Regions from separate parts of the Shigella sp. SIG3 genome, predicted to be linked through region 1. Evidence: predicted binding sites of a transcription regulator. Region 1 holds the regulator's gene; the other holds the start of a gene.
What was found. Region 1 encodes CRP, which controls carbon source genes, mostly activating them, when cyclic AMP is high. Its sites were predicted from a motif close to ATGTGANNNNNNTCACAT; they were not measured.
Positions count from the first base shown of each region.

Region 2: a site for CRP is predicted at 2,502-2,519, ahead of glpT (glycerol-3-phosphate transporter). Genes of this name have one in related genera too.

Region 1 covers NZ_JBQZXE010000003.1:29,175-33,393, reverse strand. The annotation lists gene ACUU1I_RS01465 (YccS/YhfK family putative transporter) at 1-1,226, opposite strand, end outside; gene crp (cAMP-activated global transcriptional regulator CRP) at 1,277-1,909, opposite strand; gene ACUU1I_RS01455 (OsmC family protein) at 2,211-2,615, shown strand; gene ACUU1I_RS01450 (phosphoribulokinase) at 2,670-3,539, opposite strand; gene ACUU1I_RS01445 (YheU family protein) at 3,593-3,811, opposite strand; gene ACUU1I_RS01440 (hydrolase) at 3,805-4,219, opposite strand, start outside.
Region 2 covers NZ_JBQZXE010000002.1:5,712-9,930, forward strand. The annotation lists gene glpQ (glycerophosphodiester phosphodiesterase) at 1-1,029, opposite strand, end outside; gene glpT (glycerol-3-phosphate transporter) at 1,034-2,392, opposite strand; gene glpA (anaerobic glycerol-3-phosphate dehydrogenase subunit A) at 2,665-4,219, shown strand, end outside.

The sequences.
Region 1 (4,219 bases):
AGACGGGTTGCGCCATAGCCATTTTGTGTCACCAGCAATACCGTCATCAGGATCCAGTACGACTTCGGCAGATGCAGCACGGTGCCCATCAGGCTGGCAACGCTTAACATCACACTGAGTCGTCCGGCATTGCGTAGCGCCGGAGACTTTAGTGACAGATAACTTTTCAGTGCCGGAAGCAACGGCATTCGCCGCTGTTTATCGGCCAGTAAGTCACGGGCATAGAGCGGTTTTTGGGTGCGCAGCACGCGGGCGATGCGGCTGAAATGCCAGTAGCAGAATTGCCCAACCGGATTATCCGGATGCTGGCGGGCGATTTTTTCCAGTGCGCCAATTTGCTTTTCCATCGTAAAACGCGTTGGCAGGCGATGGTAAAGAATGTCATCAGCCAGCACGCGCAGGCGAGCGGCGACGGTTTGCGCATTCCAGCGGATAACTTCTTCCGCATGGCTACGCTCGACCAGTTTTTGCACCTCTTCCGGCTGATGCAAACTGACCGAAATATGTTCCTGCAAATCCAGCGCCTCCTGGAAAATACGCAGCATCCGCTTGTAATCGGTATTGTTTTGCGCGGAAAGCATATGCATTTGCTGATAGCACTGAGTAATTAAATCGACCGCTTTTTGCTGGCGCACCAGCAGCGGTGGCAGCGCTTTTTCAGGATCGGTGTGCTGGGTAAGCAGGCTGTATTTGGCTTCACAATAATCTGCCAGTTCACGGTACAGCAGACTTAGTGACTCGCGCAGCGGTTGTTCGCGCCAGATCCAGAACCAAAACCAGTTAAACAATCCGTACCAGAGAGTGCCCAACGCATAGATGAGCAATGGTTCCCAGACCGGCATGTATCCCGCCAGACTGAGGGTAAAAATGGCGGCGAGCAGCGATGCAGGAAGCAATTTTGCGTGCAATGGCCCCAGCTCAGCAGTGACGCCAAGTACCAGCGTTAATCCGGTCAGCAAAAAGGGCAGGGGAACATCTTTTACCAGTAGCAGCTGTGTCAGTAAGCTACAGGTGGCAAACAGCGACGCACCAATGATTAAGTGTTTGAAAAAACGTTTATGAGGCGTATCAAGGCCCGCAATATTGCAACAGGCAGGAACGAGGGAGAAGAGCAGACCGAATCGTAATTCGCCAAGCATTAACCCAACGGCCACGGGCAAACATAGCACCAGCGTTTGTCGAAGTGCATAGTTGATATCGGGGTGATAAATCAGTCTGCGCCACATCGGGGGAAACAAAATGGCGCGCTACCAGGTAACGCGCCACTCCGACGGGATTAACGAGTGCCGTAAACGACGATGGTTTTACCGTGTGCGGAGATCAGGTTCTGATCTTCCAGCATCTTCAGAATGCGTCCCACGGTTTCACGAGAACAGCCGACAATCTGACCGATTTCCTGACGGGTAATTTTGATTTGCATACCGTCCGGGTGAGTCATAGCATCTGGTTGTTTTGCCAGGTTCAGCAGAGTCTGTGCAATGCGGCCCGTCACGTCGAGGAACGCCAGGTTGCCCACTTTCTCTGAAGTGACTTGCAGACGACGCGCCATCTGTGCAGACAGACGCATCAGAATGTCCGGGTTTACCTGAATCAATTGGCGAAATTTTTTGTACGAAATTTCAGCCACTTCACAGGCGGTTTTCGCACGTACCCATGCGCTACGTTCCTGGCCCTCTTCAAACAGGCCCAGTTCGCCAATAAAATCACCCTGATTCAGATAGGAGAGGATCATTTCTTTACCCTCTTCGTCTTTGATCAGCACTGCCACAGAGCCTTTAACGATGTAGTACAGCGTTTCCGCTTTTTCACCCTGGTGAATAAGCGTGCTCTTGGATGGGTACTTATGAATGTGGCAATGAGACAAGAACCATTCGAGAGTCGGGTCTGTTTGCGGTTTGCCAAGCACCATGCGCGGTTATCCTCTGTTATAAGCTTTCTCCAGAGCCAGATAACGCCGCTGTCTCTGGATTGCCGAAATATGCTTCCCGCTACCTGGGAAGGGGCTATCAACTGTACTGCACGGTAATGTGACGTCCTTTGCATACATGCAGTACATCAATGTATTACTGTAGCATCCTGACTGTTTTAGCATAGCTTTCGCTTTGTGTCTCCTGGTGTCTCGCTTCAGCATGACCCAGGTCGCCTTCCGTTGCGCGATTTGGTTAGTACGCGTACTCTGTCAGGAAAATTGACGCAGTGGAGTAGCAAAAATGCAAGCGCGAGTGAAGTGGGTCGAAGGGTTAACTTTTCTGGGCGAATCCGCCTCTGGTCACCAGATTTTAATGGACGGCAACTCAGGCGATAAAGCACCAAGTCCGATGGAAATGGTGTTGATGGCGGCGGGTGGTTGCAGTGCCATCGATGTGGTTTCGATCCTGCAAAAAGGGCGTCAGGATGTGGTCGATTGTGAAGTAAAATTGACCTCTGAACGCCGCGAAGAGGCACCACGCCTGTTTACGCACATTAATCTGCATTTTATCGTCACCGGTCGCGACCTGAAAGACGCAGCGGTTGCGCGTGCGGTTGATCTCTCTGCCGAGAAATATTGTTCAGTGGCGTTGATGCTGGAAAAAGCGGTGAATATTACTCACTCGTATGAAGTGGTTGCCGCGTGACTTAACTATCCCGTTGTGAAGCCGGATAGTATTTTATCCGGCATAATAGCAAAGTTACTCGATTTTCTTTCCTTCCATCAATCGTTGCACCAGCAGCAGCATAATTAATTCCATTGCCAGCCCCATTTTGCCGCCAGGTACCACTAACGTATTGATGTGGGAAATGAATGAGCCTTGCAACATCGCCAGCAGCCAAGGGAAATCGATCCCTTCCAGATTACGAAAATGGATCACCACAAAGCTTTCATCCAGCGACGGGATACCTTTTGCCGCGAACGGGTTTGAAGTGTCGACGGTGGGAACGCGCTGGAAGTTAAGATGGGTGCGGGAAAACTGCGGTGTGATGTAGTTGATATAGTCTTCCATTGAACGCACTACCGAGTCCATCACTGCTTCTCGTGAGTGCCCGCGCTCGCTGGTGTCGCGGATCAGTTTTTGAATCCACTCAAGGTTAACGATAGGCACTACGCCGACCAGTAAGTCCACATGCTGCGCAACGTTATGCTGTGGCGTGACTACGCCGCCGTGTAAACCTTCATAAAACAGTACATCAGTGGGTTCTGGTAAAGGTTGCCAGGGGGTGAATGTTCCCGGTACCTGATTCCAGGGTACGGCTTCGTCGTAGGTATGCAGATATTTGCGAGATTTCCCTTTGCCGCTCTGACCGTATTCAATGAAGGTTTGTTCCAGCAGGCCGAAGTCGTTCGCTTCGGGGCCGAAGTAGCTGATATGCCGCCCGGCGTCGCGCGCTTTGCGGATCGCCATGTCCATTTCCGGGCGGGTGTAACGGTGAAAACTGTCGCCTTCCACCTCAGCTGCATGCAGATTTAACTGCGCGAATATTTTACGAAACGCGAGGCTGGTGGTGGTGGTCCCCGCGCCGCTGGATCCTGTTACCGCAATGACCGGATGTTTGGCAGACATAGTAACTCCATGACTTAGCTATCACTATTATCTCGTCCGCCGACGGTTGCAGGTTATTCGCGAAACTGACTGCGCGGCATAATATTGACCGTTTCGTGCAGTTCCGACCATACCAGCACCGCTTCTCCGCACTGTAGCTGGCGTTTGACGTCGGCGACTTTCTGTTCAAGTGTACGCTCATGTTCACCATAATCGGTGCCTTCACGTAACACAAAGCTTTCAATTAAATTTTCCAGCGTTTCGGGGGAGAGGTCTTGCCACGGAATCAACATGATTTCGCCTCCAGATACGTTGTTAACCAGTCAGGAATGCGTGACTCCAGCCACATTTGCGGATGAAGTAATGTACCGCCAATAAAGCCAACATGACCGCCATGTTCAGTCAGTTGATACTCCACCTGCGAGGGGAGACTTTCCGGTTTTGGGATCACCTGATGATCCATAAACGGATCGTCTTTGGCGTGAATAATCAGCGTCGGTTTGGCGATCCGGTTCAGCATCGGCATGGCGCTACACTGACGATAATAGTCGATAGCGTCGGCGTAGCCGTGAATTCTGGCGGTGATTAGATCGTCAAATTCACGGATGCGACGTACCGATTTTAACTGCGCGAGATTAATCGGCAGCGTTCCGGGGTAGGCTGCCAGCTTGCGCGCGGCATTGGCTTTTAACAGGTTCAGC
Region 2 (4,219 bases), on a different contig from region 1:
CAGCCCATTTACACCCGCTTTGTTATACAGAGCATCATATAACTGATTCACATCAGGAGTGTATTCAGGCAGTTTATCTGACCGCACGGTATAAGGATGCACTACCAGTTTATTCTGCTGAGCATCTTGCACCATGCCAGTGAGTTTGATATTACCCGGCTGCGATGTCTCCTCAATCAACATATGGTAATCCGGACCAATACCATCTGCATATTCCGCCACCTGTTTCATGGCACCCGGCTTAAACATCCAGTCGTAGTTGTAATTAACCCAGCTTCCATCCGGCTGTTTCTGCTGCGTTTCATTCCAGTCGGTATAGGCAATCAGCTGTACCAGATTGAGCTCCATGCCCATTTTGGGTTCCAGCTCATTCTTAATACGCTTCAGCTCATCAGCATCAAAACATTGCAAATAAACTTTATCGTCTTTACCGGTGTAACCATATTTCTTCAGCACTTCCAGCGTTTTTGCCGCAATATCCTTCCCTTCCTGATGATGGAACCACGGCGCTTTGATTTCTGGATAGATACCGATATTTTTCCCGGTAGAGTGATTTAACCCCTGAACAAATTCAATCTCTTCTTCAAAGGTGTGCACCCGGAAGTCGGACTTACCCATTGGGAAACGCCCCGGATAAGTCTGTACTTTTTTACCGTTTTCAATATCGAAACCTTCGGTAAATTTCAGCGACTTAATTTCATCCAGCGTGAAATCTATCGCGTAGTAACGACCGTCTTTGCGCGCCCGATCCGGGAAACGATCGGCAACATCAGTAACACGATCGAGATAATGGTCATGCAGAACAACCAGATGGTCGTCTTTGGTCATCACCAAATCCTGCTCCAGATAATCCGCTCCCTGCGCATACGCCATCGCTTTTGCTGGCAGCGTATGCTCCGGCAAATATCCACTGGCACCGCGATGGGCGATGACTATTTTTTCGTTGCTGTCCGCCGCCATTGCACTGCTTCCCATGACTATAGTGCTCATCATGATCGCCATGCTAAGGTTTTTCAGCTTCAATTTCATGCCATTAGCCTCCGTTGCGTTTTTGCAGTAATTGTTCATGGCGACGTTTTTCGCCAATCATCACAACAATCAACAAGATAACCGCCAGAATGCTGCCGCCAATCATTACCATAAAGCCGCCATCCCAGCCGAAGAAGTCCACGGTGTAGCCAACAATCGCGCTCGCCGCCACCGAACCGCCCAGGTAACCAAACAGCCCGGTAAAGCCCGCTGCCGTACCTGCCGCTTTTTTCGGTGCCAGTTCCAGCGCATGCAGACCGATCAGCATCACAGGACCGTAGATCAGGAAGCCGATAACAATCATACAAATCATATCGACGGTTGGGTTACCTGCCGGGTTCATCCAGTAAACGATAGTCGCGATGGTCACCAGTGTCATAAAGAAGACGCCGGTTGCCCCACGGTTACCACGGAAGACTTTGTCCGACATCCAGCCGCACAGCAGGGTGCCCGGAATACCCGCATACTCATAGAAGAAGTAGGCCCAGGAGGATTTATCCAGCGCGAAATGCTTAACCTCTTTCAGATAAGTCGGTGACCAGTCGAGGATGCCGTAACGCAGCAGATAAACGAACACGTTGGCGATGGCGATGTACCACAGCAGTTTGTTCGGCAGCACGTACTGCATGAAGATTTGCTTCGCGGTCAGCTCCTGTTCCGCTTTTTCGTTATAGTCGTCCGGATAATCATTTTTGTACTCTTCGATCGGCGGCAAGCCACAGGATTGCGGGGTATCGCGCATCATCGCAAAGGCGAATAATGCCACCAGAATGGCGCAGAAAGCAGGCATATAGAGCGCCGCATGCCAGTCATTGAACCAGGCCATCCCCAGCAGGAACAGCAGCGGCGGAATACCACCACCGACGTTGTGCGCACAGTTCCACACTGACACAATGCCGCCACGTTCTTTCTGCGACCACCAGTGCACCATAGTACGACCACACGGCGGCCACCCCATCCCCTGGAACCAACCGCAGAGGAACAACAGTACAAACATCACCGCAATGCTCGACGTCGCCCATGGCACAAAGCCCATAAACAACATCACTGCCGCCGCCAGAATCAAACCTGCGGGCAGGAAAACGCGCGGATTCGAGCGATCCGATACCGAACCCATGATGAATTTCGAAAATCCATAAGCAATCGAGATCCCCGAAAGGGCAAAACCTAAATCACCGCGTGAGAATCCCTGCTCAACCAGATAAGGCATAGCAAGCGCAAAGTTCTTACGAACCAAATAGTAAGCCGCATAGCCAAAGAATATCCCCAGGAAAATTTGCCAGCGCAATCGACGATAAGTCGGATCGATCTCCGCGGCAGGTAAGCGCGCTTTGTGTGGCGCTGGTTTAAAAATACTCAACATTGATAGCCTCCGTGGCCCGTGGTCTTATTTATGATTAACAGCCTGATTCAGTGAGAGAACCTGCCGTTTCTTGAGTTGCCGCGATGTTAAGAAAACATTCATAAATTAAATGTGAATTGCCGCACACATTATTAAATAAGATTTACAAAATGTTCAAAATGACGCATGAAATCACGTTTCACTTTCGAATTATGATCGAATATGCGCGAAATCAAACAATTCATGTTTTTACTATGGCTAAATGGTAAAAAACGAACTTCAGAGGGATAACAATGAAAACTCGCGACTCGCAATCAAGTGACGTGATTATCATTGGCGGCGGCGCAACGGGAGCCGGGATTGCCCGCGACTGTGCCCTGCGCGGGCTGCGCGTGATTTTGGTTGAGCGCCACGACATCGCAACCGGTGCCACCGGGCGTAACCACGGCCTGCTGCACAGCGGTGCGCGCTATGCAGTAACCGATGCGGAATCGGCCCGCGAATGCATTAGTGAAAACCAGATCCTGAAACGCATTGCACATCACTGCGTTGAACCAACCAACGGCCTGTTTATCACCCTGCCGGAAGATGACCTCTCATTCCAGGCCACTTTTATTCGCGCCTGCGAAGAAGCAGGGATCAGCGCAGAAGCTATAGACCCGCAGCAAGCGCGCATTATCGAACCTGCCGTTAACCCGGCACTGATTGGCGCGGTGAAAGTTCCGGATGGCACCGTTGATCCATTTCGTCTGACCGCAGCAAACATGCTGGATGCCAAAGAACACGGTGCCGTTATCCTTACCGCTCATGAAGTCACGGGGCTGATTCGTGAAGGCGCGACGGTGTGCGGTGTTCGTGTACGTAACCATCTCACCGGCGAAACTCAGGCCCTTCATGCACCTGTCGTGGTTAATGCCGCTGGGATCTGGGGGCAACACATTGCCGAATATGCCGATCTGCGCATTCGCATGTTCCCGGCGAAAGGATCGCTGCTGATCATGGATCACCGCATTAACCAGCATGTGATCAACCGCTGCCGTAAACCTTCCGACGCCGATATTCTGGTGCCTGGCGATACCATTTCGCTGATTGGTACCACCTCTTTACGTATTGATTACAACGAGATTGACGATAATCGAGTGACGGCAGAAGAGGTTGATATTCTGCTGCGTGAAGGGGAAAAACTGGCCCCCGTGATGGCGAAAACGCGCATTTTGCGGGCCTATTCTGGCGTGCGCCCGCTGGTTGCCAGCGATGACGACCCGAGCGGACGTAACGTCAGCCGTGGCATCGTGTTGCTCGACCATGCTGAACGCGATGGTCTGGACGGATTTATCACCATCACCGGTGGCAAACTGATGACCTATCGGCTGATGGCTGAATGGGCTACCGACGCGGTATGCCGCAAACTGGGCAACACGCGCCCCTGTACGACTGCCGATCTGGCACTGCCTGGTTCACAAGAACCCGCTGAAGTTACCTTGCGTAAAGTCATCTCCCTGCCTGCCCCGCTGCGCGGTTCTGCGGTTTATCGTCATGGCGATCGCACGCCTGCCTGGCTGAGCGAAGGCCGTCTACACCGTAGCCTGGTATGTGAGTGCGAAGCGGTAACTGCGGGTGAAGTGCAGTACGCGGTAGAAAATTTAAACGTTAATAGCCTGCTGGATTTACGCCGTCGTACCCGTGTGGGGATGGGCACCTGCCAGGGCGAACTCTGCGCCTGCCGCGCTGCCGGACTGCTGCAACGGTTTAACGTCACGACGTCCGCGCAATCTATCGAGCAACTTTCCACCTTCCTTAACGAACGCTGGAAAGGCGTGCAACCCATCGCCTGGGGAGACGCACTGC